Regions from separate parts of the Agrobacterium sp. O3.4 genome, predicted to be linked through region 3. Evidence: predicted binding sites of a transcription regulator. Region 3 holds the regulator's gene; each other region holds the start of a gene.
What was found. Region 3 encodes LexA, which represses DNA repair genes until DNA is damaged. Its sites were predicted from a motif close to TGTTCNNNNTGTGTTCNG; they were not measured.
Positions count from the first base shown of each region.

Region 1: a site for LexA is predicted at 1,490-1,507, ahead of M0412_RS09110 (energy-coupling factor ABC transporter ATP-binding protein). Genes of this name have one in related genera too.
Region 2: a site for LexA is predicted at 2,641-2,658, ahead of M0412_RS11455 (YifB family Mg chelatase-like AAA ATPase). Genes of this name have one in related genera too.
Region 4: a site for LexA is predicted at 4,867-4,884, ahead of M0412_RS21320 (ATP-dependent helicase). Genes of this name have one in related genera too.

Region 1 covers NZ_JALPZP010000001.1:1,868,439-1,876,477, reverse strand. Annotated here, with positions in the region: gene M0412_RS09120 (biotin transporter BioY) at 1-115, opposite strand, end outside; gene M0412_RS09115 (energy-coupling factor transporter transmembrane protein EcfT) at 121-753, opposite strand; gene M0412_RS09110 (energy-coupling factor ABC transporter ATP-binding protein) at 750-1,430, opposite strand; gene M0412_RS09105 (winged helix-turn-helix domain-containing protein) at 1,544-2,740, shown strand; gene ribB (3,4-dihydroxy-2-butanone-4-phosphate synthase) at 3,006-4,106, opposite strand; gene aroC (chorismate synthase) at 4,198-5,292, opposite strand; gene M0412_RS09090 (DUF1344 domain-containing protein) at 5,728-5,988, shown strand; gene M0412_RS09085 (histidine phosphatase family protein) at 6,245-6,838, opposite strand; gene fabI (enoyl-ACP reductase FabI) at 6,871-7,689, opposite strand; gene M0412_RS09075 (DnaJ C-terminal domain-containing protein) at 7,821-8,039, opposite strand, start outside.
Region 2 covers NZ_JALPZP010000001.1:2,356,073-2,364,111, forward strand. Annotated here, with positions in the region: gene cysK (cysteine synthase A) at 1-810, shown strand, start outside; gene M0412_RS11455 (YifB family Mg chelatase-like AAA ATPase) at 1,028-2,560, opposite strand; gene gshB (glutathione synthase) at 2,745-3,704, opposite strand; gene M0412_RS11465 (cupin domain-containing protein) at 3,946-4,458, opposite strand; gene M0412_RS11470 (sn-glycerol-3-phosphate import ATP-binding protein UgpC) at 4,569-5,669, opposite strand; gene ugpE (sn-glycerol-3-phosphate ABC transporter permease UgpE) at 5,680-6,522, opposite strand; gene M0412_RS11480 (ABC transporter permease subunit) at 6,534-7,502, opposite strand; gene M0412_RS11485 (extracellular solute-binding protein) at 7,586-8,039, opposite strand, start outside.
Region 3 covers NZ_JALPZP010000001.1:1,200,018-1,208,056, forward strand. Annotated here, with positions in the region: gene M0412_RS05795 (pyruvate dehydrogenase complex E1 component subunit beta) at 1-735, opposite strand, end outside; gene pdhA (pyruvate dehydrogenase (acetyl-transferring) E1 component subunit alpha) at 753-1,796, opposite strand; gene M0412_RS05805 (septum formation initiator family protein) at 1,950-2,267, opposite strand; gene eno (phosphopyruvate hydratase) at 2,612-3,886, opposite strand; gene kdsA (3-deoxy-8-phosphooctulonate synthase) at 4,024-4,869, opposite strand; gene M0412_RS05820 (VOC family protein) at 4,869-5,750, opposite strand; gene lexA (transcriptional repressor LexA) at 5,963-6,685, shown strand; gene M0412_RS05830 (glutathione S-transferase family protein) at 7,099-7,776, shown strand; gene M0412_RS05835 (ComEC/Rec2 family competence protein) at 7,796-8,039, opposite strand, start outside.
Region 4 covers NZ_JALPZP010000005.1:239,702-247,740, reverse strand. Annotated here, with positions in the region: gene M0412_RS21335 (glycosyltransferase family 9 protein) at 1-544, shown strand, start outside; gene M0412_RS21330 (FkbM family methyltransferase) at 569-1,594, shown strand; gene M0412_RS21325 (methyltransferase domain-containing protein) at 1,725-2,471, opposite strand; gene M0412_RS21320 (ATP-dependent helicase) at 2,677-4,743, opposite strand; gene M0412_RS21315 (prolyl oligopeptidase family serine peptidase) at 5,128-5,865, shown strand; gene M0412_RS21310 (ABC transporter ATP-binding protein) at 5,954-6,691, opposite strand; gene M0412_RS21305 (ABC transporter ATP-binding protein) at 6,688-7,533, opposite strand; gene M0412_RS21300 (ABC transporter permease) at 7,520-8,039, opposite strand, start outside.

The DNA.
Region 1 (8,039 bases), 670 kb from region 3:
GCGACTGCGCGGTGATCGGCACGGGAACGAAACCGAGCGTGATCGGCGGCAGAAGCCCGAGTGCGATGATGATGGCGGAAAACAGCGAAATCAGCACAAGGTCGCGGGTCGTCATGGCGCTCAAAACTCCGGATGGTTATCTGGCGCCAAGCTTTGGCCTCTGAAACCGCGCGCGTCAATGGCGTCGGCAATGGCATCGGCATCCTTCAACGTCATAATGACGAGTGGCACGATGATGGTCGCCATCCGCACGGGCAGGCCACGCGCCCGGTGTGCGTCACGCACCGCATGATACCGGTTGACGATCTCGGGCACGAACCGCACGACGAGCCCGACCGCAAGCCCGATATCGGCAGCCTTGACCAGCCCCAGCCTTTCGAGAGGGGCGGCGGCAAGCGTGATCTCATCCATGAACTGCGAGATGCTGACGGTGATGGTGACGGCGGTGGCAAGCAGCGCCAGCGCCGTCAGCCGCAAAAGATTGACTGTCGCATCATGGGCCGGGAGCAAAAGATAGCTGAAGGCCGCGACGAGGAAGATGGTCAGCATCACCGGCCGTAGCCGCAGGCCGATATCCTGGAAGGGTAGCCGCGTCTCGCGCAGGATGGCGGCGGCGAGAACCATGGCGCATCCCAGCAGCAACAGATCGCGGGTAAGGAACAGCGCGATGCTGAAGCCCATCAGCGTCAGGAGCTTGAGGCGCGGCGAGACGCGGTAGAGCCCGCCCGTGCCTTCAACGTGCAGCGATTTCATCGCGCCACCGCCGCGAGATATTGCGCCACCGCCTCTTCAGGCGCGGCGTCCGCAATCAGCGCGCCGCCGTGGAAAACCAGCACACGGTCGAAGCCTTCAAGCAGCGGCAGATCATGGGTAATGACGATGAGCGATTGCGACAGCGTCGCCATGGTCTTTTCCACGACAGCCCGGTTTTTGAGATCAAGCTGGTTGGTCGGCTCGTCGAGAATAAGGATGTGCGGTTCGGTAACCAGAAGCGCCGCCAGCGCCGCAAGCTGCAGCTCCCCGCCGGAAAGCTCGTGCGCGCGCCGTTCTTCAAGATGTGAAATGCCAAGCCGGGCAAGAACGGCCTTCATCCGGGTTTCGGTTTCCGCCTTGCCGAGACCGAGCCGTTTCAGCCCGAAGGCGACATCGTCGCGCACGATCGGCAGGATGATCTGGTTCTGCGGATTCTGGAAGATGAAGCCGACCGTCTGCAAGACCGCCTTGGCGTCCGTCACGGTGTCGAGACCGTTCACCGCAACCTTGCCCTCGCTCGGCTTGTTCAGCCCGTTGATCAGCCGGGCAAAGGTGGTCTTGCCGGAACCATTAAGGCCGATCACGCCGATACGCCGTTCCGTCAATGTCAGAGACAGCGGCTGCAGGGCCTGCCGGCCCTCGAAAGCGACACCGGCGGCGTCGAAACGGATTTCCAAGCTTACATCCTCGCGCTCGTTTTCCGGTTCTATACCCCGTCATCAACAGAAGTGAAACAAGGAACAAAAAAAGAACATTGCAATCCTGAAAAAGCCGTCATACCTTCTTCTCCATGGTGATCAAGGTTTCAAACGAAGCGGCAAGACGAATTTTTCTGGCGCGGCAGGGGCTTTCCTCGCCGCCCGGCAAGGCGCTTTCCAAGAGCGACCTGCTGCAGCTGATAACCGATATCGGTTTTGTGCAGGTGGACAGCATCGGCACGGTGGAGCGCGCCCACCATCAGATTATTTTCTCCCGCAACCAGACCTACAGGCGGGACCATCTGACCACGCTTTTGGAAAAGGACCGCGCGCTGTTCGAGCACTGGACACATGACGCTTCCATCGTGCCGACGGAATTTTATCCCTATTGGAAGCACCGCTTCCGCCGCCGCGAGCCGATCATTCAGGAGCGCTGGCGCAAATGGCACGGCGAGGGTTTCGACGCCGCTTTCGGTGAAACGCTGGAGCGCATTGCGGCAACCGGGCCGGTTCTGGCGCGGGAGCTGAAGGAAGAGGGGCACCAGTCCGGCGGCTGGTGGAACTGGCATCCGTCCAAGACCGCGCTCGAATATCTCTGGCACACCGGCAAGTTGGCGATTGCCGGCCGGGTGAATTTCCAGAAGGTCTATGACCTCGCCGAGCGGGTCATTCCCGGTGAGCATCACGAAACCGAGGTGGAACATGCGGAATTTGTCGACTGGGCCTGCCGGCAGGCGCTGAAACGGCTGGGTTTCGCCACCCACGGCGAAATCGCCGCCTTTTTCGATCTCGTTACCCCGCAGGAGGCGAGGGACTGGGTCAAAAGCCATCGCGATGAACTCTGTGAGGTTTCGCTTCTTGCAAGCGATGGCGACAGTGCCCGCCCGTCCTATGCCTTTGCCGCTTTCACCACCGACCTGACCGACGTGCCGGAACCCTCATCCCGCGTCCGCGTCCTCAGCCCCTTCGATCCGCTGCTGCGTGACCGCAACCGCACGGAACGTCTGTTCGGTTTTTATTACCGCATCGAGGTCTTCGTGCCGGAGCCGAAAAGACAATATGGCTATTATGTCTTCCCGCTTCTGGAGGGCGACCGCGTGATCGGTCGCATCGACATGAAGGCGGATCGCAAGCGCGGTACGCTGGATGTTCGGCGCCTGTGGCTGGAACCGGGCGTGCGTGCCTCGGCGGGCCGGCTGGAGAAGCTCGACGCGGAGCTGGCGCGGCTCGCGAAATTTACGGGGGTGGAGAGCGTGAATTATCTGGAGGGCTGGCGGGAGGAAAGCTGAAGTTTTTCGCTCTGGACACTGTGAGAGTGACATCCCACCACGCGACGCCATCTTCGCAGCTGAGGTAGCCCGGCGTCGCCGCGTGTTTCTTCTCCCCGCCGGGGAGAAGGTGGCCCGAAGGGTCGGATGAGGGGGCAAGCTCTCCGAAATCCGGCAAGGGCGCCCCCTCATCCCGCTGCCGCGGACTTCTCCCCCTCGGGGAGAAGAAACAAGGGCACCCACTCGTTTCACAATTGCCCTGGAAAACCAAAGGCAAACCCCAAAATCAGCAGATATCCGTCGCCGAAATCTGGATGCCGAAGCCTTCAAGCCCGACATAATGACGTTCGCGGGTGGTCAGCAGCTTGATGGAGCTGATGCCGAGATCCTTGAGAATCTGCGCGCCGAGACCGATTTCCAGCCATTCGTTTTCGCGCGAACGGGCCTGGGCATGCGCTTCGTCCGGGTCACGCGCCTTGCGGCGTCCGGCCACCTGGCCGACACCGACGGAGCCTTCGCGCAGATAGACGATGACACCACGTCCTTCCTCGGCGATCTTCTGCATATAATGCCGCACCGGCTGGCGGTCGCCGAACACGTCGTCGGCGACGTTTTCGGGGTGCAGGCGAACGGGAATGTCAATGCCGTCCCTGATATCACCGAAAATCACCGCCATGTGCTGCATCGGATCCCAGGGCAGGGAATAGGTCTGCGCCTTGGCCGGTCCGAAGGGCGTCTCGATGGTGAAGGAGGATTCCATCTCCACCAGCGTTTCCTTGCGTTGGCGATAGGCGATGAGATCGGCGACCGAAACGTGTTTCATGCCGTGTTTGTCGGCAAAATCCAGAACCTGCGGGCCGCGCATCACGCTGCCATCGTCATTCACCAGTTCGCTGATGACGCCGATGGGCGGCAGGCCGGCGAGACGGCAGAGATCGACCGCCGCTTCGGTATGGCCGGAGCGCATCAAGACGCCGCCCTCACGGGAAATCAGCGGGAATATATGGCCCGGCCGGGTGAAATCGGAAGCGCCGACATTGGGATTAGCGAGATTGCGCACCGTCAGCGTGCGGTCATCGGCGGAAATGCCAGTCGTTGTGCCGTGCTTGAAATCGACGCTGACGGTGAAGGCCGTCGTATGGGCGCTGTCATTTTCCGCCACCATGGCGTTGAGGTTCAGCCGCTTGGCCTCCTCGCGCGGCATTGGCGCGCAGACGATGCCCGAGGTATGACGAACGATCAGCGCCATTTTTTCAGGCGTGCAGTGAACCGCTGAAATGATCAGATCGCCTTCGTTCTCGCGGTCGTCATCGTCGGTCACCACGACGATTTCACCGGCTTCGAAAGCGCGGATGGCGTCGACAACGCGTTTCTGGTCATAGGCCATGGCGATATCCCCTCACTTCAGAGCAACGGTTCGTTGCTCTTTTTGTTTCTTTAGCGGATTGTCCGAAAACCGCTTCACACTTTTCGGTCCGCTAAAGCCGGCCGGTCTGGCCGCGGTCCCTCAGATAATGGTCGGCAACGGTGCAGGCCACCATCGCCTCACCAATCGGCACGGCGCGAATGCCAACACAGGGGTCGTGGCGGCCCTTGGTGCGCACATCGACATTGTTGCCGTCGGTATCGATCGACAGGCGCTCTGTCAGAATGGAGGAGGTCGGCTTGATGGCGAAGCGGGCGATGACAGGCTCACCGGTCGCGATGCCGCCCAGAATGCCGCCGGCATGGTTGGACAGGAAAATCGGCTTGCCGTCATTGCCCATGCGCATCTGGTCGGCATTTTCTTCACCGGAAAGCTCGGCCGAGGCGAAACCTTCGCCGATCTCCACGCCCTTGACGGCGTTGATCGACATCAGGCTGGAGGCGATATCCTGATCGAGCTTGGCATAAATGGGGGCGCCGATGCCGGCGGGAACGCCTTCCGCCACCACTTCGACGACGGCGCCAATCGAGGAGCCTGCCTTGCGAATGCTGTCCAGATACTCTTCCCAGACAGGCACCATCGCCGCGTCCGGGCAGAAGAACGGGTTCTGGTCGACCTGATCCCAATCCCAGTTATCGCGGTTGATCTTGTGTTTGCCGATCTGCACCAGCGCGCCGCGCACATTGAGGCTTGGCACCACCTTGCGGGCGATCGCACCGGCGGCGACACGCGCCGCCGTCTCGCGCGCGGAAGAACGCCCGCCGCCGCGATAATCACGAATACCGTATTTCAGGTCATAGGTGAAATCCGCATGGCCCGGGCGGAACCGTTTGGCGATCTCGCCATAATCCTTCGAACGCTGGTCGGTGTTTTCGATCAGCATGGAAATCGGCGTGCCCGTCGTTATCATCGTCTCACCGTCCTCATCCAGCATCACGCCGGAGAGAACCTTGACGATGTCGTCCTCGCGCCGCTGGGTGACGAAACGGCTTTGGCCGGGTTTGCGCTTGTCCATCCAGTGCTGCACCTCGGCAAGGGTAAAGCGCAGGCCGGGCGGGCAGCCATCCACCGCGCAGCCAAGTGCCGGCCCATGGCTTTCTCCCCAGGTGGTAACGCGAAAAAGATGACCGAAGCTGTTATGCGACATAGTTCTCAAAACCGGAAAACAGGGCGCCTGCGGGTAGCGCCGTTTAAAACAAGCGGATTTGTCTTAGTGTAAATCCCGACAAGGCAAAAGCCTTTCTTTCGCTGCGGCAGGATAAGTGCCGAACACGACATCGACAGGCGTCTTCCCCATCCCGCCGACAGGCGCCGGGATGGGAGTGGGTGGCGATTCGGGCCGGCGAGCGCGGTTTTTCGAGATGACGGAAATGTAAATGCGCCGCCGTTTTCCACGTTTATCCGCAGTTTTCCAATATTGCCGCGAAATGCGGTGTAAAAATCACTAACGGCTTGAACACGATCTCAAATCCGTTCATCAATTGGGCCGAAAATGTCATGGTTGCGGGCAATTTCCGCCACATTCGAAAGGCAATTCTTCATGCATGTAAGGTTTTCACGCAAATCCACGAAAGCTAGATCGATGCGTATGATGATTGCCGCCCTTCTGGCCACCGCCAACCTGCTGATGCCAATCAACAGCTTCGCCCAGAGCGTCGATGTGGAAGGCACGATCAGCAAGATCGATGCGAACGGGCTGAGCATTACGCTCAACGATGGCAAGACCTATCGCGTGCCGGAAGAGTTCAACTTTGAAGGCCTGAAGGCGGGCGTGAAGGTCGTGGTTTTCTATACGGAAGTGGATGGGAAACGCGTGGTCGACGATCTTCAGGTCGTTGAGTAAGGCGGCTCGGGTCTACGCGTCATCATCCTAAAACCGCCGTTGTGAAATGAGCGTTTGCACCTTGTTTCTTCTCCCCGCCGGGGAGAAGTCCGCGGCAGCGGGATGAGGGGGCAAGCTCTCCGAAATCCGGCAACGTAACCCCCTCATCTGACCCTTCGGGCCATCTTCTCCCCGGCGGGGAGAAGAAATATGCGGCACCGTCCTGCGAATATACAAGCGTCTCAAAGACGCCGCCGAGGGCTATCCCGGTGCTCCCTCACGACACCCACTCCGCACTGTTCCCGTCGATATCGACCTTCAAAATCCGGTCCTGCGGGATTTGCGTGCGTGACGCCTCATCCTTGTCCATGCCGGACACCAGCCGGAAGATCGAGCGGATGACGCCGCCGTGGCAGACGCAGACTGTCGGCCTGTCCACGGAGGAGAGCCATGCGCCGATGCGCCAGGAGAGGATTTCGTAGCTTTCGGCATCCTGGCCGGGGGGAATGAAATCCCACTTGTTGGCCTTGCGCGCCTTCACCCGGTCAGGAAACTCTTTTTTGAGTTCCGGCAGGGTCTGCCCCTCCCAGTCGCCGAAGGAAACTTCGATCAGGCGGTCGTCGGTGCGGTAGGCAAGGGGGTCGAGACCCATCGCGCCGCGCATCAGTTCCATGGTTTCGCGGGTGCGACCAAGCGGGCTTGCCACATAGTCGAAATCCGTGGCCTGCTCGCCGAGCAAATGGGCGAGCAGCCTGCCATTGCCGACCGCCTGCTGGCGGCCGAAATCATTGAGCGGAATGTCTTTCTGGCCCTGAAGCCGGCGTATCGCATTCCAGTCCGTTTGTCCGTGCCGGATCACATAGACGAGCAAGGCGATACCCCTGTTTCAAGCATTCCTGATGGTTAGTCCTTCACCACCGAAATGTCAGGCGCATCCACCGCCTTCATGCCGATGGTGTGATAACCGGAATCGACGTGGTGGATTTCACCGGTCACCGCGGTCGAAAGATCGGACAGCAGGTAAAGTGCCGATTTGCCGACTTCCTCGATGGAAACAGTGCGCTTCAGCGGCGCATTATATTCGTTCCACTTGAGAATATAACGGAAGTCGCCAATGCCGGAAGCGGCAAGCGTCTTGATCGGGCCGGCGGAAACGGCGTTGACGCGGATACCGCGATTGCCGAGGTCAACGGCGAGATAACGCACGCTGGCCTCAAGAGCCGCCTTGGCCACACCCATGACGTTGTAGTTCGGCATGACCTTCTCGGCACCGTAATAGGTGAGCGTGATGATCGAGCCGCCATCATTCATGATAGGCTCCGCACGCTTGGCGACAGCGGCCAGCGAAAACACGGAAATATCCATGGTGCGGTTGAAATTGTCGCGGCTGGTGTCGAGGTAACGACCCGTCAGCTCGTCCTTGTCGGAAAACGCAATGGCGTGCACGACGAAGTCGATCTTGCCCCAGTGCTTTTCCAGAGACGCAAAAACGTCATCGATCGTCCCGAGGTCCGTCACGTCACAGTGACCAGCCATGAAGGCGCCAAGTTCCTGTGCGAGCGGCTCGACACGCTTCTTCAGCGCGTCACCCTGCCATGTGAGTGCGAGTTCCGCACCTGCATCCGCGCAGGCCTTTGCAATGCCCCAAGCGATTGAACGATTATTGGCGACGCCCATGATGAGGCCGCGTTTGCCAGCCATGAGGCCGGATGCCTGAGCCATTTTATGCTCCCTGATACTTTCGATTGATCCTGCCTATGGCATAGGCTGCAATCCTGTTCAAGATTGCCAAAGATCATCAACTGTTAGGGAACGTAACAAAGGGTGCGTTGTCCCGGCTATTCGCAAAACTTTCACAAATAGAGGCCTTCGCGCATGTGGCGCATGAGGTCGGTCACCTTTTCATCCGGCTTTTCGAGCAGGACAATGCGCAATTCAATGACGAGATCGCCATATTCACCCTTGCCATCGGCAAGGCCCTTGCCGGCAAGCCGCAGCACGCGGTCCGAGCCGGACCAGGCCGGAATGCTGAGATTTTCTTCGCCGAGCGGAGTGCGGACTTTCGTTTCGCA
Region 2 (8,039 bases), 1.2 Mb from region 3:
GTGAAGGACCGCATCGGTGTTGCCATGATCGAAGCGCTGGAAGCGCAGGGCAAAATCACTCCCGGCAAAACGACACTGGTGGAGCCGACTTCGGGCAATACCGGCATCGCGCTTGCCTTTGCTGCCGCGGCCAAGGGCTACAAGCTGATCCTGACCATGCCGGAAACCATGTCGGTCGAGCGTCGGAAAATGCTGGCCCTGCTCGGTGCCGAACTGGTGCTGACCGAAGGTCCGAAGGGCATGAAGGGCGCAATCGCCAAGGCGCAGGAACTGGCCGAGACGCTTCCCGACGCCATCATACCGCAGCAATTCGAAAACCCCGCCAATCCGGATATTCACCGCAAGACGACGGCGGAGGAAATCTGGAACGACACCGACGGCACGGTCGACATTCTCGTTTCCGGCATCGGCACGGGTGGAACGATCACCGGCACGGGTCAGGTTCTGAAATCCCGCAAGCCGGAAGTGAAGGTCATTGCGGTGGAACCCGCCGACAGCCCGGTGCTCTCCGGTGGCAACCCCGGCCCTCACAAGATCCAGGGCATCGGCGCTGGTTTTGCACCCGCCATCCTCGATACCGGTATCTATGACGAGATCGTCACCGTCACCAATGACGAGGCTTTCGAAATCGCGCGTCTCGCGGCAAGGCTCGAAGGCGTGCCTGTCGGCATCTCCTCGGGTGCAGCATTGGCGGCGGCAATCAAGGTCGGCGCGCGCGAGGAAAATGCCGGCAAGAACATCGTCGTCATCGTTCCTTCCTTTGCGGAGCGTTACCTTTCGACGGCGCTGTTCGAAGGTCTTGGGCTCTAACGACCCCATCCGGTACGCGCGATCGCGGACCAAGGAATCGAGATTTATCATGCCGCCGGTACCGCTGGCGGCATAAGCCTTTCAGAACGCCCGCATTCGGCTGAATTCACGCGATGCGCTTCATATCGTGCTTTCGCATCGGCCTATCGAGAAGGGGCGGAGCTTTTTCAGAGGCTGCCTCCAAACTCTTCCAAAAAAGCGCGCAAACATCACGGCTCTAAGCCGCTGTCGGCAACCTCTCACCCGCGATACGATAGGACACGGCTTCCGCCACATGAATGCGGCCGACCGTTTGTTTGCCGTCCAGGTCGGCCAATGTTCGCGCGACCTTCAGAATACGGTGATAACCGCGTGCGGAAAACTTCAGCCGTTCTGCGGCATCGCGCAACAATTGCAGCCCGGACGCATCCGGCTCGGCATATTTTTCGATCAGGGTCGTCGTGCAGCGGGCATTGGTACGGATGGCAGGAAACCCCGCCGCCGCATAACGCTCCTGCTGGGCGAGGCGGGCATTGGCGACACGGGCGGCAACCACCGCGCTCGGCTCGGACGCGACGGGGCGGATGAGATCAGTGGCGGAAACGGCAGGAACATCAATACGGATATCGATACGGTCCATCAGCGGACCGGAAATGCGCCCCTGATAATCGGTCACGCAACGCGGACCTCTGGCGCAGGTGAAGCCCGGCTCTCCTGCCATGCCGCACCGACACGGGTTCATCGCTGCGACGAGCTGGATTTGCGCCGGATAGCTGACGCGGTGATTGGCCCGCGCGATGATACATTCACCCGTCTCCAGCGGCTGGCGCAAAGCATCCAGCACCTGCGGCGAAAATTCCGGGAATTCATCCAGAAAAAGAACGCCGTGATGGGCAAGTGAAGCCTCGCCCGGTCTGGCGCGCAACCCGCCACCAATCAAAGCCGCCATGGTGGCGGAATGATGCGGCGTGCGGAACGGCCTGCGGTCTGAAAGCTTGCCGCCCGACAATTGGCCGGCGATGGAATGAACCATGGACACTTCCAGCAGCTCTGCCGCCTCGAGCGGCGGCAGGATGGACGGCAGACGCGCGGCAAGCATGGATTTGCCGGAGCCGGGTGGACCGACCATCAGCAGATTATGGCCACCAGCCGCTGCCACTTCCAGCGCACGTCTGGCGCTTTCCTGTCCCTTGATATCCGCCAGATCGGGCAGATTGACCGGACTGGTCCGGATGGCGGGCACGGGGCGCGAAAGCAGCTGCGTGCCGCGAAAATGATTGGCAAGCGCTATGAGGCTGCGCGGGGCAAGGATATCGATGCCGGCACCGGCCCAGGCCGCTTCCGGACCGCTTTCAGCCGGGCAGATCAGGCCCTTGCCGAGAGCGTTGGCGCCGATGGCCGCCGGCAGCGCGCCAGAGACCATGCCGATGGTGCCATCGAGATTAAGTTCGCCGAGAACCACATATTGGCCGAGCGCCTCTGCCGGTATGGCGCCCAAAGCGGCCATGAGCCCCAGAGCAATTGGAAGATCGAAATGCGAGCCTTCCTTTGGCAGATCGGCAGGCGCGAGATTGACGGTCACCTTTTTTGCCGGAAGCGCCAGACCCGAAGCATGTAGTGCCGCCTGCACCCGCTCCCGGCTTTCGGCCACCGCCTTGTCCGGCAGGCCGACGATCTGGATGCCGACCTTTCCGGGTGCGACCATGACCTGCACCTCGACGGGCACACCCTCTATGCCCTGAAATGCAACCGTATTGACCTTCGCCACCATGGCCTGCCCCCGCAAACCGGCCACGACATCAGAGCTTCATGCCCTGTGGCGGCCACCCGCAAGCAACGTGCCATAAGGCAAAGAATAAAACAAGAACATCCGGTGAACAATTTCACGCGGGCGATGTATTTTAGTTGTATCTAGTTGCACCCACGGAACAAACGGAGTTCGATCGGAAATCGCCTCAGAAATCCTGAGCTTCGCGCTTTTTCTCGATGGCGTCCCACAACAGGCTTGCCACATCGGCACCGCCGAATTTCTGCACCTCACGAATGCCCGTCGGTGAGGTGACGTTGATCTCCGTGAGATAATCGCCGATCACATCGATACCAACAAAAAGGAAACCACGCTCGCGCAGGGCGGGACCAATGCGGCGGCAGATTTCCTTCTCGCGCGCCGTCAGTTCCGTCGGCTCTGGCCGGCCACCGGCATGCATGTTGGAGCGGGCATCGTTTTCCGCCGGCACGCGGTTGATTGCGCCCACCGGCTCGCCATCCACCAAAAGGATGCGCTTGTCGCCCTTACGGACGTCAGGCAGATATTCCTGGGCGATGTAAGGCTCACGGAACATCTGGCCGAACATTTCCAGCAGCGAGGAGAAATTGCGGTCGTCACGCGCCGAATGGAAGACACCCGCACCGCCATTGCCATAAAGCGGCTTGAGGATGATATCGCCCATTTCATTGCGGAACCGGGCGATCTCGGCCACGTCCTTGGTGATCAAGGTCTTCGGCATCAGATCAGCGAATTCAGTGACGAAAATCTTTTCCGGCGAGTTGCGCACCCAGGCGGGGTCATTGACAACAAGCGTCCTAGGATGAATACGCTCCAGCAGATGGGTGGAGGTGATATAGGCCATGTCGAATGGCGGATCCTGACGCAGATGGATGACATCCATGGTCGAAAGATCAACGCGCTCCGGTTCCGACAGCGAGAAATGGTCGCCCTTTATGTCGCGCAACTCCATCTGCTCGACGGTGGCGTAAATCTTGCCGTCACGCATGGAAAGACGGTCGGGCGTATAGTGGAACAGCCGGTATCCACGCGCCTGCGCCTCAAGGCTCATGGCGAAAGTGGAATCACCGGCAATGTTGATGCCGGAGACATGATCCATCTGGATCGCGACGTTCTTGATCTTCGCCATGCGCATGTTCCTCTTGCAGCATAGGGATGCCCTGCGGCCCACAATGCCCATTGTCCCGTCTTTTCAAGCTTCCCGGCAAGCCCGGGAGAGACCCGGAAATGCTTCAGAAAACCCTGAAGATGTAGGGCAGCGACCATTCAAACGCAACTGCTGCAAGCGGTGCTTTGTGTGAGTTTTATTGAACCTTCACAATTCCCCCGACGGAGCCGGAAGGCCCCGTCGTTTGAATTGTTTTACCGTTTCAGGCCGCCAGCTTGTAGGAACTGCCGGAAAACAGCTTGTTCTTGACGCGATAGGCCAGCGCCAGCGCCCGGGGGAATGGACGACGCATGAAGGCAACCTTGCGGACATAGTCATCCACCCGCCAGGTGGCCCATGTTCCCGCCCGGAAATAGGCGACGTCGCCAACCCGCAGGATGCTGACCGAACCGTCTTCGGCCGTCACATGCACCTCGCCTTCCAGAATATAGACGGTTTCATCCCAGCCGAAGAACCAGCGGAATTCACCGGCCGTGCAATCCCACATGGCGGTGCTGGAAGCGCGGTCACCGCTTCGGGAATGATCGGCCGCGCGCGCCTGGGGATCGCCGGAGATGATCCAGTCAGGATTGATGGGGGCTGGCTGAAGTCGCAGATCGGTGCAGGATGCGCTGACAACGGCCTCGTCTTTTACTCCGCGCAGATAGGCCGGCAATATTGGCATCGTGCGGATCGCCATGGTTGCAGCCGCCGCGAACATCATTTTGAACGACATATGAGAAAACCCCCGTGAAATATTGGAGGTCTTCTATCATCGGGATCGTAACAAAGCGGTTTTGACAATCGGCGCAATTTTAGTCATCGCGCCGATTTCTTCCGACGTGATCAGGCCGTTGCCAGCTGAGCGGACTGTACCTGGACCTGCTCCGCCTTACCGGCGATGCGCTTGCCGGTTTCGTTGGAGAAGAAGTGCAGTTTTTCCGGCGCTATCGTTACCGACAATGCAGCCGGAACCTCGACATCCGGCGGGAAAGCCACTGTCAGGTTCTGATCGCCGATCATGCCATGCACGAGGCGCTGCGAACCCAGCTCCTCGATATAATCGACGCGCAGCGCAAGGCCCTGCTCGCCCGCCGCGGCAATGCGGAAATCCTCCGCCCGCATGCCCACCGTCACCGACCCCGAAGCGGGGGCAAAACCGTTCAGTGCAAACAGTGACGGACCGATGGCGAGGCTATCGCCATGCAGTTCGGCATTCAGCAGGTTCATGGCGGGAGAGCCGATGAAGCTGGCGACGAAGGTGGATGCGGGGGTGTGATAGACATCAAGCGGCGCGCCGATCTGTTCGATGCGGCCGCCATTCAGCACTACCAGACGATCAGCCAGCGTCATGGCCTCTAGCTGATCATGGGTGACATAGATGGAGGTGGTGCCGAGGCGTTTTTGCAGGCGCTTGATTTCACCGCGCATCGAGACGCGCAGCTTGGCATCGAGGTTAGACAGAGGCTCATCGAACAGGAAGGCAGCCGGTTTGCGAACGATGGCACGGCCCATGGCGACACGCTGCCGCTGGCCGCCGGAAAGGGCGCGCGGTTTGCGATCCAGATAGGGTTCGAGCTGCAGCATACGGGCGGCTTCGGCCACACGTTCATCGATCTCCGTCTTCGGCGTCTTGCGGTTCTTAAGCCCATATTCCAGGTTCTGACGCACCGACATATGCGGATAAAGCGCGTAATTCTGGAACACCATGGCAATATCGCGGTCGGCGGGATCAGCCTGGTTGACCACCCGGTCGCCGATCTTCACCGTGCCTTCGGAGATGTCCTCGAGCCCGGCAACCATGCGCAGGAGCGTTGACTTGCCGCAGCCGGAGGGGCCGACGAGAACGATGAACTCACCATCCCTGATGTCGATATCGACGTGATGCACGGCGCGCACGCCGCCATGATAATCCTTGCAGACCTGACTGATTTCTATAGCGGCCATTTCGGTCTCCTTATTTATCGCTCTCGGTGAGGCCCTTGATGAACCAGCGCTGGAATACGATGACGATCAGCACCGGCGGCAGCATGGCCAGAACGGCGAGCGCGAAAGCTTCGTTGTAATCGGGAATTTGCGAACCAACCCAGACCTGCAGGATCGACTTGATGCCGCGCATCAGGGTGAAGAAACTCTCATCCGTCGTCATCAGCATCGGCCAGAGATACTGGTTCCAGCCATAAACGAACATGATGATGAAGATCGCCGCCATCATGGTGCGCGAAAGGGGGATGATGACATCGATGAAGAATTTGAACGGCCCTGCCCCGTCGATACGGGCGGCCTCCAGCAATTCTTCCGGAATGGATTTGAAGAACTGCCGAAAATAGAAGGTGCCAGTTGCAGACGCCAGAAGCGGCACGATCAAGCCGGTATAGGAGTTCAACAGGCCAAGTTTGCTCATCACCTCGTAGGACGGCATGATGCGCACCTCAAGCGGCAGGAGCAGCGTCGTAAAAATGATCCAGAAGGCGAGTGTGGCAAAGCGGAAGCGGAAATAGACGATCGCATAGGCCGCCGTCATCGACAGCACGATCTTGCCAACGGCAAAACCAATGCCGAGGATCAGCGAATTGAGCACCATGTTGAGGCCGGTAATCTGCCCGGTGAAGCCGCCCTTCTGGGTCAGGACCTTTTCATAGGTTTCGACGAAATTGTCGCCCGGAATGATCGCCAGGCCGCTGCGATGGATTTCCGCCGCCGTATGCGTGGATGTCATGAAAGCCACGACAACAGGCAATATCAGGAACAGCGCGCCTGCTATCAGCACCAGATGGTCGAGGGGTTTTGTCTTGTACATCGTCTTTTCCCTCAATTGTAATGGATGCGCTTCTCGATGAAGCGGAACTGGATGATGGTGAGGACGAAGACGACCAGCATCAGAATGACGGACTGGGCAGAAGAACCGCCGATGTCATTGCCGCGGAAACCGTCGAGAAACACCTTGTAGACCAGCGTGATCGGGTTATTGGCCGCCTTGTCCTTCACCATTACGTCGATGACGCCGAACGTATCGAACAGGGAATAGGTGATGTTGATGATCAGCAGGAAGAAGGCGGTGGGCGCCAGAAGCGGCATGATGACCGTCCAGAACCGGCGAAAGCCAGAGCGGCAATCAATGGCGGCGGCCTCACGTACAGCGACGGACACGCCTTGCAGGCCAGACAGGAAGAAGATGAAATTATAGGGGATCTGCTTCCACACGGCGACGACGACCATGGCAAAGGCCGTGTCGAAGTAATTGAGGCCAACCTTCATGTCCCAGCCGAAAAACGCCGCCATCTTGACGAAGGGGCCGATATGCTGGTCGAAAAACATCATGCCGATGAGGCCCGCGACTGGCGGCGCGATGGCATAAACGGAGATCAGCAATGTCTTGTAGGTCGAACTGCCGCGAATGACCGCATCCGCCTTGACGGCCAGTAAAAGGCCGAGCGCCAGTGAAAAGAAGGTCACCAGAACAGTGAAAACGACCGTGAACTTGGCAATGTTGAGATATTCCGGATTGAATATCGCGTCCGAATAATTGGCGAAGCCCACGAATGAAGCCCCGAACCCGAAAGGGTCTTCGAGATAAAACGAGGACTGAATGGCCTGAGCGGACGGCCAGTAGAAAAAGATGAAAATCACCGCGAGCTGCGGCGCCAGAAACAGATAGGGTACGAAGGACGAGGAGAACTGTACGCGCTTCATGCCGGCTTCAGCGGGCTTGGCGGGTTTTCCAGCCTTTGCGGACCAGCCGGATAAAAACCGGCGCGGTTGAGACGATGTATAGGCCACGCTTGCGCCTCCTTATCCAGAAGCGAGCCTCCCTTCCGTCGGAAAGGAGGCTCGACAACGATCATTGGTTTCGAAAAGATCGATCAGCCGGCCGTCTTGGCGAAACGGGCCAGAAGGTCGTTGCCTTCCTTCTCGATGATGTCGAAGGCGTCCTTCGGCGTGACTTCGCCGGAGAAGATGCGGTTATATTCGCGTTCCATGACGGCGCGGATCTGCGGGTAGAAGCCGAGGCGATAACCCTTGGACCATTCGCCGCCCGGCAGCGACAGCTGCTGGATGCCGACTTCGGCGACCGGCTTTTCCTTGTAGAAGCCTTCAGCCTTGGCCTTCTCGTAAGCCGCCTTGGTGATGGCGACGTAACCGGTTGCCTTGTGGTAGAAGACCTGGATTTCCGGCGAGGTCAGGAACTGGAAGAAGTCAGCCACGCACTTGTTTTCGGCTTCGGACTTGCCGGACATTGCGAAGAGGGCAGCGCCGCCGATGAAGGAGTTGGTGCCAGCGCCCTTGATGGAGCCCCAGTAGGGGAGGAAGGTTGCC
Region 3 (8,039 bases):
CGCCGAGTTGACGATCTGGTCGATCGCCTGCATGGCGAAGTTGAAGGTCATGAATTCGACGATGGGTCGCAGGCCCGTCATCGCAGCGCCGACGCCGATACCGGCAAAACCATGCTCGGTGATCGGGGTGTCGATGACGCGGCGCTCACCGAATTCCTGCAGCAGGCCCTGGGTGATCTTGTAGGCGCCCTGATATTCGGCGACTTCTTCACCCATGACGAAAACCTTTTCGTCGGCGCGCATCTCTTCGGCCATGGCGTCGCGCAGTGCTTCACGCACCGTCGTCATCACCATTTCCGTACCTTCCGGGATATCCGGATCGGCTGCGACATCGATCTTCGGGGCTGCCGGAACCTTGGCGGCTTCCTTGGCAGCGCTCGGCTCTTCAGCAGCTTCCCGGGTCTTGCCGCCGGCGGCATCAGAACCGGAATTTGCGGCTTCAGCCTTCGGCTCTTCCTTCTTGGCGGAAGAAGAGATGTCGTCGGCGCTTTCGCCTTCCTGAAGGAGTACGGCAATCGCCGTGTTGACCTTGACGCCTTCGGTGCCGGCATCAATCAGCAACTTGCCGATGATACCTTCATCCACGGCTTCCACTTCCATGGTCGCCTTGTCGGTCTCGATTTCGGCAATCACGTCGCCTGATGTGACCTTGTCGCCTTCCTTTTTAAGCCATTTGGAAAGCGTGCCTTCCTCCATGGTCGGGGAAAGGGCGGGCATAAGAATTTCTACTGGCATGGGGTTCCCTTTCCCGATCAGAGCAGAATGTCGGTGTAAAGCTCGGACGCATCCGGCTCTGGGTCGTTCTGGGCAAAGTCGGCGCTGTCGGCGACGATATCACGGACATCCTTGTCGATGGCCTTGAGTTCGTCTTCGCTTGCCCAGCCCTGCTCCAGAAGCCGTGCCTTGACCTGCTCGATCGGGTCGTGTTCGGAGCGCATCTTCTGCACTTCGTCCTTGGAACGGTATTTCGCCGGGTCGGACATGGAGTGACCACGGTAACGGTAGGTCAGCATTTCAAGAATGATCGGCCCCTTGCCGGAGCGGCAATATTCCAGTGCCTGGTCGGCGGCGGCCTTGACGGCGCGCACATCCATGCCATCCACCTGGATGCCGGGAATGCCGAAAGACTGGCCGCGCAGCGAATAATTCGACTGTGCGGTGGCGCGGGCGGTCGAGGTGCCCATCGCATAACGGTTGTTTTCAACGATATAGATGATCGGCAGTTTCCAGAGAGCAGCCATGTTGAAGCTCTCATAGACCTGGCCCTGGTTGGCAGCGCCATCACCGAAGTAGGTCACGGAAACATTGTCGTTGCCACGATAACGGTTGGCGAAGGCAAGACCGGTTCCAAGCGAAACCTGTGCGCCGACGATGCCGTGGCCGCCATAGAAATGTTTCTCCTTGGAGAACATGTGCATGGAGCCGCCCTTGCCCTTCGACAGGCCGCCCTTGCGGCCGGTCAGCTCGGCCATGACGCCACGGGCGCTCATGCCGAGAGCCAGCATGTGGCCATGGTCACGATAGGCGGTGATGACCTGATCACCTTCCTTCTGCGACATCTGCATGCCGACCACGACGGCCTCCTGGCCAATGTAGAGGTGACAGAAACCACCGATGAAGCCCATGCCATAGAGCTGGCCGGCCTTTTCCTCGAAACGGCGGATGAGCAGCATTTCACGATAGGCGTGAAGTTCGTCTTCCTTCGAGAAGTCCGGGCTGTTCTTGCCGGTGAATTCGGTTGCAGCCTTTGCCGTGGTCTTGCGGCCGGATACGGTCGCTGGTTTTCGCGGCGCCATTCATCCCTCCCTGAGTTGCCGTTTGAATGGATAGATTGGCGCGTACCATATGCAAGAAAATGCCATGCAGCAATGCTTTAAACGCATGGCACATATTCACGCTAAGATGCTGTGAATAAATCACAAATGTTAAATTAACCAGATTTCGGTTAATCAGAAATATGTGTTCATGATGACAATTTCGTCCGTGCGGGACATATTCAGCTGGTAACGGGAAATTTCATCAATCATGTCCCGCTCCAGCGAGCCGTCGCTCAGCAATTCCACCTGCCGCTCCAGCGCTACACGCGCCTGCGTCAGCTTTGCAAGCTCCGCTGTTCTGGCAATACGCTGCCGCTCCAGCCGCTCCGTTGCCTGAAGGCCGAAGTCGCCATGGATGGAATGATAGCCGAAATAGGAAAGAAAAGCGATCGTGATGGCCGGAACGATCAAACGGCCGAATCGTCTCTTTTTATGATGTCTGGTCCACATGCCGCAGAGAAGCCTTAAAACGCATAACCTTTGAGTCTCGAGACTAAGCCGGATTGTTTAACTATCCGTTGACCTTAAATTGCGATTGGCAATTGGGCATGAAAAAAGCCCGCCGGAGGGCGGGCTAAGAACGGCAGCGACGTCAAAAGAACCCTCGTCATGCCGGATTTGATCCGGCATCCAGCCACAGCGCGTCTGCGCTGTGGGGAGAGTCTTTCGCGATCAAGGACTTGATCGCGCTAGACCCCGGATCAGGTCCGGGTAACTGAATGCGGATGCTACCGCTCGCCTCTGAATGAGCCCGCCAAGGCGGCGGGCCGCATCACAAACCAATACTGCCGGAATTAACCGCGCAGGATCGAACGGCCGGCGTAGGCAGCCTGCGGACCCAGCATTTCTTCGATGCGGATCAGCTGGTTGTACTTTGCGAGCCGGTCGGAACGGGCAAGCGAGCCGGTCTTGATCTGACCGCAGTTCGTCGCAACAGCGAGATCGGCGATGGTGGAATCTTCCGTCTCGCCCGAACGGTGCGACATGACGGCGGTGTAACCAGCCTTGTGTGCGGTCTCAACTGCATCGAGCGTCTCGGAGAGCGAGCCGATCTGGTTGACCTTGACGAGGATGGAGTTTGCGACACCCATCTTGATACCATCGCGAAGGCGGGCGGAGTTGGTGACGAAGAGGTCGTCGCCGACCAGCTGGCACTTGTTGCCGATGAGATCGGTCAGAGCCTTCCAGCCGTCCCAGTCGTCTTCCGCCATGCCGTCTTCGACGGAGATGATCGGATACTTGGCAACGAGTTCAGCCAGATATTCGGCCTGCTCGATCGGCGAACGGGTCTTGCCTTCGCCTTCATAAACGTAGTTGCCGTTCTTGAAGAATTCGGTCGCAGCACAGTCAAGACCGATGAACATGTCGTCGCCCGGACGGTAGCCAGCCTTTTCGATCGACTTCATGATGAAATCGAGTGCTGCCGGCGCGCTTTCGAGACCCGGTGCAAAACCGCCCTCATCGCCGACATTGGTGTTGTGGCCCTGTGCGGACAGTTCTTTTTTGAGCGTATGGAACACTTCCGAGCCCATGCGCACGGCTTCACGGATGTTCTCCGCGCCAACCGGCAGGATCATGAATTCCTGGAAATCGATCGGGTTGTCGGCATGCGCGCCGCCATTGATGATGTTCATCATCGGAACCGGCAGCAGATGCGCGTTCGGGCCACCGACATAACGGTAAAGCGGCAGGCCGGAGGCTTCGGCTGCAGCCTTGGCGACAGCGAGCGACACACCGAGGATGGCGTTGGCGCCGATGCGCGACTTGTTCGGCGTACCGTCAAGCGCGATCATCATCTGGTCGATCTGGATCTGGTTTTCAGCGTCGAAACCGCCGATGGCGTCGAAGATTTCCGTATTGACGGCTTCAACCGCCTTTTCCACGCCCTTGCCGAGATAACGCTTGCCGCCATCGCGCAGCTCAACCGCTTCATGCGCGCCGGTCGAGGCGCCGGAGGGAACGGCCGCACGGCCCATGGAGCCGTCTTCGAGGTAAACATCGACTTCAACAGTCGGGTTGCCGCGGCTGTCGAGAATTTCGCGCGCGATGATATCGGTAATGGCAGTCATGGTCTCTCCCTTGGGAATGGAACAGATATTTTCCGTCGCCTGTCTTAGACGATGACGAAGAAATTACAATGACGGCGGGCGGCAGAAACGGAGCGCCCGCCATTTAAAATCGATTGGCACAAACGAAACGCACGGCCTCAGGCTTTGGTGATCGCGTCAAAGGCCAGAAGCTTTTCCAGCAGTTTCGGCATGTCCTTCAGGTGCACCATGTTGGGGCCGTCAGACGGTGCATTGTCCGGGTCCTCATGAGTCTCGATGAAGAGGCCGGCGACACCGACCGCCACGGCCGCGCGCGAAAGCGTCTCGACGAATTCGCGCTGGCCGCCGGTGGAACCGCCCTGCCCGCCCGGCTGCTGCACCGAATGGGTGGCGTCGAAGACAACAGGCGCGCCGAGCGAAGCCATGATCGGCAGCGAGCGCATGTCGGAGACCAGCGTGTTGTAACCGAAGGACGCGCCGCGCTCGCACAGGAGCACATTCGGGTTGCCGCTTTCGTTGAGCTTGGCCAGCACGTTTTTCATGTCCCAGGGCGCCAGAAACTGGCCCTTCTTGACGTTGATGACGCGGCCGGTCCTGGCGGCGGCGACGAGAAGATCGGTCTGGCGGCTGAGGAAGGCAGGAATCTGCAACACATCCACCACTTCGGATACGATAGTGCATTGTTCCTCGGTGTGAATGTCAGTCAGAACAGGAAAACCGTATTCCTTCTTCAGATCGGTAAAAACCTGCATCGCGCTGTCAAGGCCGATGCCGCGCTTGCCGGAAAGCGACGTGCGGTTCGCCTTGTCGAAGGAGGATTTATAAACGAGGCCGATGCCCAGGCTGTCGCAAAGTTCCTTCAGCACGCCGGCAATCATGAAGGCATGTTCGCGGCTTTCCATCTGGCAGGGGCCGGCAATCAGCGAAAAACGCTCGGTATTGGAAAAGGAGACCTTGCTGGCGCCATCGCCGGCGGTGACTTTGAGATTGTTCGTAACGCTCATCATTTTTCCTCGAAGGCGAAGGCAACGCCCTGACCGGGTGCTGCGGGCACCACCAGCCGGCCAGCCGCTTCTGTGCTGGACACGCCATTAGCAGCAAGTACCGCTTCTGTCACGGCAAGATCGCGAACGGAAAAGACGATGCCTGCGCCGCGCAATCCACCGCCGCCCTCTTCGGGAATATTAAAGGCATGTCCGCCGAAGACCGGCTTTTGCGTCAGTCTTATGCGGGCATTGCCGGTTGCGAAAAGCACATCACCATCCGGGGACATTTTGCCATCACAGCCGAAAACAGTTTCGATTAGCCGCACCGCATTCGCATCACCACCGGAAAACAGGACGATCTCGCTGAGACCGGAAACGCCGTTAGCATGGCGCTCCAGCACTGAGCGGTCGCCCGGCAGGGCCTGCAGCCGCTGGCAACTGAACAGAAAGAAATCCTCCGCGGAACCGCCTGCTGCAAAAGCCAGCCGGAAGGCCGCCTCGCTCTGCGAACCATCCGGCATTTTGACCGGCCGCGAAAATTCAAAGCCATTCCCGGCCGAGAGGCCCGCGGCTACGAATCGGTCGTGATCGCCACGAGCGTCCTGTGTCGCAGCGACCAGAGCGGAAAATCCCTCGCCTGCAACCTGTTTCCGGAAGGCCTGGTCCCGCCCGGTGAACACATCTCCGCGATCAATCGATGCATTATAGTTAGCCGGGTTAGCGATTGCGAGAGGCTCCAGATACGTTCCATCGGCGAAAAAAACGCAGGCATTCTGCGTGCCGAAGGGGTGAAGAGCCGCAGGCGCTACCGTAAATCCCAGGTTTCCAAGGCGATTTGCCGCAATGTCGATGTGCTCGACAGGCAATACGAGATGGTCGATGTGGTATGGTTTCGTCATTTCCCTGCTTCCTCCTGTCGCATGCGGCATGGCCATGCCGGAACAGTCCGGACGGCAGAAAAGCACAATTTCGTGCTTTCAGGCAAATTATCAAAACAACAGATAGCAGCTTCACGAAATTTTAGGGGATTGCGGAACACATATGGAACATATAGTGTTCGTTCTGTATTTGTTTCGCGACCTCCACTACGATTCTCAAGGGTGTTTTCCTCATGCTCACGCGCAAACAGCAGGAATTGCTTCTCTTCATTCATGAACGAATGAAAGAGTCCGGCGTGCCGCCCTCCTTCGATGAAATGAAGGACGCACTCGATCTTGCTTCCAAATCCGGCATCCACCGGCTGATAACCGCCCTCGAAGAGCGCGGCTTTATTCGCCGGCTACCTAACAGGGCACGGGCGCTGGAAGTCATCAAGCTACCGGAGGCCTATGCGCCTGGTGCGAGGCCGCAGCGCGGCTTTTCGCCAAGCGTCATCGAAGGCAGCCTCGGCAAACCGAAGGCACCGGAACCCGCACCTGCGCCCAAGGCGCCCGCCAACGATCTCGGTGGTGCTGCCACGGTGCCGGTCATGGGCCGCATCGCCGCCGGCGTGCCGATTTCCGCCATCCAGAACAACACCCATGATGTTGCCGTACCGGTGGACATGCTGGGTTCGGGTGAACATTACGCGCTCGAAGTTAAGGGCGATTCGATGATCGAGGCGGGGATTTTCGACGGCGATACCGTCATCATCCGCAACAGCAATACCGCCAATCCGGGCGATATCGTCGTGGCACTGGTGGATGACGAGGAAGCGACGCTGAAGCGGTTCCGCCGCAAGGGCGCTTCCATCGCGCTGGAAGCCGCCAACCCCGCTTATGAAACCCGTATCTTCGGGCCTGACCGGGTAAAAATTCAAGGCAAGCTGGTCGGGCTTATACGCCGTTACCATTGATCTGAATTGGCCGTCATTCTCTCGAGACAGGTGTCGTCATGCGGCGGCGCCTGTCGAAGATAACGGCAATTTCTTAGTTCGACTGACCATGTGAGTCTCGGGCACTCCTATTCTTCCCGCAGACGGATACATCTCGTCTGGTAAAGATCAGTTCCAGTTTCATATGGATATCTTTGTCGCGCACTCCTCACCGGCCTGTTATCACCAATGCGTCGTACGCCGTGGACTTCTGATCGCGTGAGGTCGTTGACGCTTGCGGGATGCGGCCGGCCTGACGCTGCCACCGAATGGTGACACTCGATGCAAAGCCCCTGCCATTCATCAACGCGATTTATGAGTGCCATGGATTATTTTCGATATTCCATCATGCCCCGACAGGTATAGAAATGCGCGTCATATCCGGGAGATAAGCCATGTACGATCTTTACATCGCCAACAAGAACTACTCTTCATGGTCACTGCGGCCGTGGGTGTTGATGCGCACTCTGGGTATCGCCTTTGATGAAAAACTTGTTCCGTTTGGCGAAGGTGTCGCCTTTTCCAGCTTCTCGCCGACCGGCAAAGTGCCTTGCCTTGTCGATGATGGCGTGACGATATGGGAAACGCTGTCGATCGCCGAATATCTCGCAGAACGGCACCAGGGCGTCTGGGCAGGCGACAAGCAGGCGCGGGCATGGTCGCGTTCGGCGGCGAGTGAAATGCATGCCGGCTTTTCCTCGCTGCGCAATCTTTATCCGATGTCGGTCGGTATTCGGGTCAAGCCGAAGGGTGGCGATGCCGGGCTTGCGGCAGACATAAAGCGCATCGATGCGCTATGGAGCGAAGGTCTGACAAAATTCGGCGGTCCTTATCTTGCCGGTCAGAAATTCACGGCGGTCGATGCTTTCTTCTGCCCTGTCGCGTTCCGTTTCCAGACCTATGGCGCTGATCTTTCACCTGCGGCAAAAGCCTATTGCGACCGGCTGCTGGCCCTGCCCGCCATGCGTGAATGGTATGAAGCCGGTTTGAATGAGATCTGGCGCGATGCGGCGCATGAGGAGGAAATCGGCGGCATTGGTGAAATGACTGCCGATCTGCGTGTGAAGGTCTGAATATCCATGCTGGCGACGTTCATTGCGGTGTCGCCAGCAACTGCCTGACTGGTTCCGGCACCTCGTATTCGAAACGGTCGGTTTTCCAGTTGTAATAGCGGTGCTCGCTCCATGGCCTGTCCGCCCCGGCAATCGCCGCGCGCAGCCGTCCGACGACCGCAGGCTGATCGCTGTCGGCAAAGTTTATTTCCACCGAACCAATGCGCCGCAATATATCCCGGTTGAGCAGAAGCGCACCTGAGCGGCATTGTGAAAACGAGGTC
Region 4 (8,039 bases), on a different contig from region 3:
TGATCTAATCGCTGGCAAGTACATAACGATTCACAACGGTTATGATGAGGCAATGCAGGGCCTCCCAGGACGGAGGGCTACAAAGGCATATCCGGGATGGAGCGATGTGATTTCCTATCTTATGGAAAAGTTTGGCGGAGATTTTAAGTTTGTCCAAATCGGTACCACGAAGACGAGCGAGCCTATCTCTGGTGTAGATGTTAACCTGATTGGTAAGACGTCTTTGGCGGAGGCTCTGGGGCTTCTGGCGAATACTGCATTTCATTTGGATAATGAGGGGGGGTTCGTACATGCTGCGGCAGCTTTCGGGAAAAAAAGCTGCGTCGTCTTCGGGCCTACGTCGGTTGATTATTTTGGTTATTCCTCAAATTTGAATTTCGCTCCATTGCAATGTGGGGATTGTTGGTGGAGTGAAAAGACTTGGATGATGGCGTGTCCAAAAGGAGATTTGGCTCCAATCTGCATGTCAGCTTATGATGCAGAGGTTTTGGCGCGAAATATCCATAACTGGTGGGAAAACCAGATTATTTCGCCTAGTGTTTAAGTTTGGCAATTGAGGGGAGTTTTCATGGTGAGAGATGAACGTCGAGAAATAGTGAAAGATTTATCGGATTTTCGAGTTCGAAATTGTATCTCTCTCAAGGCATTCTCTGCTTTGACGCGTATTATCCGCTACTCGGGATACAGTAATGATTTTCCAGCAACTCAGGAGTCTTTTTGGATTCTTCATAGAGATGTGCAGGAGGCGCTACGCAATAACAAGCCGGAGTGGATATATAATGACGAACTCTATGTTGAAATCGACGGAGTGCAAAAATCCGTAACGGTCGATATGCGTAATACCCAGTTTATCGGAGCCGATCTAGAAGTTGCCCATTTCCGTAACGGGTATGAACCAGATATTCTATTTTGTATCGACCGGTTTGTTCCTCATGACGGGGTTTACGTCGATATTGGTGCAAATTGGGGTTATTTTCCAGTGTATCTGTCCACGCGTCCAGGGTTTTCTGGCCAATGTGTAGCGATAGAACCTGCTCCACGCGCGAGTCGCGATCTTCAGCAGATTGTATCGTCGTTGGATATCGATGATAGAGTTTCCACTCATTCGGTGGCGGTATCTGATAGCTCGGGTAAAGTGCGGATATCTGATGAATTATGGACGGGAAATAATAGTATATCTGGGGTTGTGGAAGATGCGTCGCCTGCTTCCGCTGAGGTAGATTGCACGACGCTTGATATTTTACTTCAAGATGGTGAGATTTCTAGAATAGATTTGATAAAAATCGATGTTGAGGGCGTGGAAGACGCAGTTTTGCGCGGAGCGAAGGATACGATTAAGAAATTTGAACCAGTGATTATTTTTGAGAACTGGATCAGCCAATCGGAAGAAAAAACGCTCGCCCCATTCCTTCAGTTAAGCCGAATGTCTCTTGGCTATGAGTTTTTTATCATCGAGATGCGGGAGAAAAGTCAATTTACGTTTTCGCCCGCCTTCATAAAAATCGATACCAATCGCAGAAACTCTTATGAAGATAGACTAAATGTAATAGCGTTGCCGTCCAAGAAATTTGGTTTGCTGTTGGAGAATTTGTGATACTGCCATTTCTGCGCCCCGGTCTAAGATATTTCACAGCCCGGGGCGCGATTATTAAAGGTGAATTTTAAAAAAAAGGTCTTATTTAAGGGCTGGGATTCCTATTTAGTTCGAAACTTTGACAGCAAAGTTACTTTTCGCTTTTTTTTTCTATCTCGCTGATGTTATCTTCTAGATATTTGATACGCTGCCGTGCATCAATCAGTTGAAAATGAATTCTCTGATACACTTTCGCGGCGTCTGTGCCTGCGGCCTCTGGCGGTTTTTCCGCAATAAGATCGCCGACCACTGCCAGAAAATCTGACAAAGGGCTGGCAATCAGTTTTTCATAGATTTTTTGAGGCTCTACGACCGGCTCTCTCTTTTTGGTTGCCTTGATGTTTAGGGAGATACCGACATGCTGACCTTCGTACCTCGGGCACCAGCCGTTGGACGCGTCACTAATATTAGAATTCCACCAATCGAAATCGCTGAAACCTAGCACCTCGAGTATGTCGATTATCATCCCGATCGTGAAGCCGTACCTGTGTTGTTCGAATTTATTTATTCTTCCTCCCACTCCATATATCAATCCTACGACGTGAAAAGCACTATCCCCACTCAACAGCATTCGAAGCAATGCACCCATGTCAGGGATTGCAATTTTCAACTCACCACCAGGTCGTAGGATTCTGGAAAATTCTGAGAACGCCAAAAAGCTGTCGGGCCAATCGATATGTTCTAGTACGTGGCCAGCAACCACCTCAGAACAGGAATTGTTTTCTACCGAAGACATTTTTGTTATGTCCGCGACTATGTCAGGCCTCATCGACGGATCGATATCAACGGTTAAGTAGCCCTCAGGTTTGTAATTCCGGCTGCCAACATACAGTTTCATAATGCGCCCCTCGCATGCAGTATTTAAGATACCTAAAAAATGATATCATAATGACGTTAACCCCCAAGCGAGGTTGCCTCAACGACGGGCGCTTTTTTTTTTCGTATTCTCCCCAACTTCGGTGCATTAGGTAAGCGCTGTGACATATTCAGCTCGATTGCTTTCCATAAAGGTGCCAGCTATGCCCCGGCACATAGTTGCTGCTCTATTTCCACATCGCCCGCATCCGCGCGCCCACATCAATCCGGATCTGCTGCGCGCTGCGCTCCGAAGCTGCGGCCGAAACAACCGGCCATGTCGTCGTTTCGAAGAACTGCAGCAATGTGGCCGGTATGAAGCGGGTTCTTGAGGCGTAGACATGCCGGTCGCCCTGCTGGCTCTGGCCGCCGGTGAAGAAGCGTTGTGGCGTGATCAGCGACAGGCCATCCTTGGCGCGCGTCATCGCGACATAGAGCAGCCTTCGTTCTTCCTCCAGTTCCTGGGTGGTGCCGACGCCAAGGTCGGATGGGATGCAGCCATCGATGACGTTCAGGATGAAGACGGAACGCCATTCCTGGCCTTTTGCCGAATGGATGGTCGACAGGGTCAGGTAATCCTCGTCAAGCAGCGGCACGCCGGCCTGATCACTGGTGGCGTCAGGCGGATCGAGCGTCAGCTCGGTCAAAAATCGTTCTCGCGAGGGATAACCGCTGGCGATCTGCTCAAGCTGTAGCAGATCGGCCTTGCGGGTATCCGCATCCTCATGGATGCGTTCGAGATGGGGCTCGTACCATAGCCTTGCCTGGCCGATTTCGCCTGGCCAGCCGTTTTGGCCCCGTCGCAGGCCCACCAGCATTTGCGTGAAGGCCGTCCAGTCGTCGCCGGTCTTCGGTGGCGGCGGAATTTCGGCAAGGGCAAGCAGCGGCTCGGCGTCTGCAGCGATCGTATCGAGAATGTTACCGGCTTTCTTCGGTCCGATGCCGGGCAGCATCTGCAGCAGCCGGAAACCGGCGACACGGTCACGCGGGTTCTGGGCGAAGCGGAGGACCGCCAGCATGTCCTTCACATGGGCGCTGTCGAGGAATTTCAGGCCACCGAATTTAACGAAGGGGATGTTGCGGCGGGTCAGTTCCACTTCAAGCGGGCCGCTGTGGCTGGAGGTGCGAAACAACACGGCCTGCTGTTTCAGCGTCATGCCGGTCTCGCGATTGGCAAGGACCTGATCGATGATGAAGTTCGCCTGTTCGGTTTCGTCCTTCACCGTCACCAGCTTCGGGCGTTCGAGTGACTGCCGCTCCGTCCAGAGGTTTTTGGTAAACCGCTCACGCGCCAGATCGATGACGCCATTGGCGGCGGCAAGAATCGGCTGCGTTGAGCGATAGTTGCGATCAAGCGTGATGATATCCGCCGCCGGGCTGAAGGATGCCGGAAAATCGAGGATGTTTCGCACCGTCGCAGCCCGGAACGAATAGATCGACTGCGCATCGTCGCCCACCACCGTCAAACCACGGCCACCGGGTTTGAGGGCCATCAGCACCGAAGCCTGCAGCCGGTTGGTATCCTGATATTCGTCGACCATCACATGGTCGAAGCGGTTGCCGATATCGTCTGCCAGGGTAGGATCGCTCACCATCTGCGCCCAATAGAGCAGGAGATCGTCGTAATCGAGCACGTTCTGGACCTGCTTGGCCTCGACATAGGCCGCGAACAGTTGCTTAAGTTCGCTCTCCCAGCTGGCGACCCAAGGATAATGCTGGCGCAGGATCTCCTTCAGCGGCGTCTGGGAATTCACCGCACGCGAGTAGATCGCAAGGCATGTTCCCTTGGTCGGAAAGCGGCTTTCGGTCTTGGAAAATCCCAGCTCGTGCCGGGCAAGGTTCATCAGGTCGGCGCTGTCTTCGCGGTCGTGGATGGTGAAATCGATATTGAGGCCGATCTGTTCGGCATAGATGCGCAACAGGCGTGCGCCGATGCCATGAAATGTGCCGGACCATGCCAGCGCATCGGTCAGGGCACCTGAATTGCTCCCGAGGACATGTTTACAGATACGCTCGACACGCCGCGACATTTCCGAGGCTGCGCGTCTGGAAAAAGTCATCAGCAGGATGCGGCGGGGGTCGGCGCCGTTGACGATCAGATGCGCGACGCGATGGGCGAGCGTATTGGTCTTGCCGGAACCGGCGCCTGCAATGATCAAGAGCGGTCCGGCCGTCTGCCCCTCTGCCAGCCCGACGCCGTGTTCCACCGCCTTGCGTTGTTGTTCGTTCAACTTGTCCAGATAGGCAGCCGCCATGCCTGCAATCCTTGATATGTGGTTGTCCGTCCGTGGATAGCGGTGGAAATGGCCAGCCCTCGAGGCATCGTCTGGCCATTTCCACCGTTCCTGCAATGATTAGCAAAGACTCAAACACCAATCCAGAACAAATAATGAACGCTTCGACGTGATAATCCAAGCCGATGTACCGGCCCCGGCGTCACTGTTTGGCAAGGACCTGATTTTCCCATCAAGATAAGAATAGTAATAAGGAAAATCTCGTACTTAATTGAAATATATAATCATTTATTCTCGTTGCTCTCGCGTTTCCCGTTTCGGCTCGGAAAGGCCTGAACCAGGCCGGAGGCTTGCGAGTTCAATCATCGGCCTTGGGGGAAAAGGCCTGTCTGTTGGGAGGACCAAATGAAAAATCTGAAATTCTGCCTGATCGTCGTAGCTGCCCTTACCACCTCGACATTTGCCTCGGCCGAGCAGAAAGCCGTGAAATCCGATGTCACCATCGCCTCTGACATCAATTACCTGCTTTACACCCCGAAGGATTATGCTGGTTCGGACAAGACCTATCCTCTCGTTGTCTGGCTGCATGGCGGTGACCAGGGTGGCCGCGATGTCGAGAAGCTGCGCACAAGTGGTCTGCCGAAAATGATCGAAGAGGGGCGTGATTTTCCTTTCCTGGTGTTCTCGCCGCAAAACCCCAGTGAGCAACTGCTTTATCCGATCGAGCGTGTTGCAGCCACTCTGCAGTCGGTGGTGGCCGATCATCGGGTGGACCGCAGCCGCATCTACCTGATCGGTTATAGCCGGGGTGGATTTGGCGCATGGTCAATGGCGGAACAGTTTCCGGAGACCTTTGCGGCTGTCGTGCCGATCGCCGGCGGCGGTATCCGGCATTATCTCAACCGCACCAATGAAAAGACCGCCTTCTGGGCTTTCCACGGTGCAAATGACGAGGTGATACCGCTATCCGACACCGTGGTTCTCGTTCAACGCCTTCAGGAGTTGAAACGCAATGTTCGGCTCACCGTGTTCGAGGAGACAAATCATCAGGCGGTGGAGGGAAAAGTGCTGAAAGACGAGGCGATGTGGACATGGCTTCTCGAGCAGAAGCTCGCTGAGGTCAAAGCACCGTCTTCTCCCTGAGTTTCGCCGGATCTTTGATTGAGCCGATCACAAACAAAGCCGCCCGGCGCTTCCGCCGGACGGTTGTCTTTAGAGGCTCGATGTCGATCTAAAGAAAGCTGCTTTCGAACAGCTCGCCTGAATAGGCCGCGTGGGTAACGCCCGCTTCAAGATCGGCCCTGGTCAACTCATCGACAAAAACACCGTTCTGCATGACGAGAACGCGGTCGCACATATGGGCGATGACCGCGAGATCGTGGCTGACGAGAACGAAAGTAAGGTCGCGTTCCTCGCGCTGGTCGGCGAGCAGATTGAGGATTTCCGCCTGAATGGACACGTCGAGCGCGGATGTCGGCTCATCGAGCAGCAGGATGGGCGGCTCGAGGATCAGCGCGCGTGCGATTGCCACACGCTGGCGCTGGCCGCCTGAAAGCTCATGCGGGAACCGCTCGGCGAAATGTGCGGGCAGGCCGACCTGTTGCAGGGCGGCCGGTACTTTCGACCAGCCATCGCCAAGCCCCATGGAGCGGATGGGTTCGGCCAGAGCCCGGCCGATGCGATGGCGTGGGTGCAGCGAACCGTACGGGTCCTGAAACACCATCTGCGCCAGCTTCAGTTCCTCGCGGCTGCGCACCTTGCCGACCGGCTTGTCATCGAAACTGATCGATCCGGTCCACACCGATTCCAGCCCCGCCAGCGATCGCAGCAATGTCGATTTGCCGCAACCACTTTCGCCGACGATGCCGAGCGTTTCACCCCTGTTGACCTTGAGGCTGACGCCGCGAACGACGTGATTGCGGTTTTCCTTCGTGCCATAGACGACATCGAGCTTGTCTACCGTGATCATCGCATCACCTCCGCATCAATTGCCTGTCGGTCCAGTACCTTGAGACGCCTGACAGGATTGCGGGGATCGGGCATCGCCGCGATCAGGCCGCGCGTATAGGGATGTTGCGCATCCTCGAGCTTCGTCAGCGTTTCCACCACGCGCCCGCCATACATCACCAGCACGCGTTCGCAGAAGGCCGAGACCATGCGGATGTCATGGCTGATGAGAATGAGGCCCGAATTGTTTTCACGCACCATCTCGTCCAGAAGCAGAAGCACATCCTTGCGAACGCTGACATCGAGAGCCGAGGTCGGCTCGTCGGCGATAACCAGCTTCGGTTTGGCGAGCAGCATCATGGCGATCATCACGCGCTGCCCCATGCCGCCGGAAATCTGGTGCGGGTAAAGTCCCATCACGCGGTCGGGATCGTTGATGCGCACGCGCAGCAGCATGTCTCGCGCGGCGTTTCTCGCTGCCTTGCCGGTGAGAGCGAGATGCAGTTCGGCCGCCTCCGCCACCTGTTTTCCGATCGGCAGGACCGGATTGAGCGAATAACGTGGGTCCTGCATGATCAGCGCCATCTCGCTGCCGCGGATTGCGCCCATCTGGCGTTCGGATCTGGTAAGCAGCGGTTCGGAGAGGAAGTCCATGCGCTCCGCCGTAACGGTGGCGCTTTTCGGCAGAAGCCGCATGGCGGCGCGGCCGGTCGTGGACTTGCCGGAGCCGGACTCGCCGACGATGCCGACACGCTCGCGCCCGACGTCGAAATTGACATTGGAAACGGCGGGAATGGAGTTGCGGCCGAAGCGAACGTTGAGATCGCGGACCGAAAGAATGGGGGAGCTATCAGGAACGGGCATGGCGCGGATCCAGCAGGTCTCGCAGCGTATCGCCGGCGATGTTGAAGGCAAGGCTCGTCAGCAGGATGGCGATGCCGGGCATGACGGCGACCCACCAGTAATCGAGCATGAATTTACGGCCGCTGGAGATCATCGCTCCCCATTCCGGCAGGGGCGGCTGAGCGCCCAGACCGAGGAAGCCGAGCGACGCGGCAGTGAGAATGATGCCGGCCATGTTCAGCGTCAGGCGGACGATGACCGAAGGAATGCACATCGGCGCAATGTATAAGAACAGGATGCGCAGCGGGGATGCGCCATAAAGGCGGGCGGCGGCGACATAATCCGTATTGCGCACGACGAGAGCTTCGGCACGGGCGAGACGCGCGATTGGCGGCCAGGCGGTCAGCGAGATCGCGATGATCGCCGTGCCGAGACCCGCACCCATGGCGGCCGCAAAGGCAAGCGCCAGCACGAGCGATGGGAAGGACAGAACGATATCGGTGGCGCGCATCAGGATCGCGTCGGTT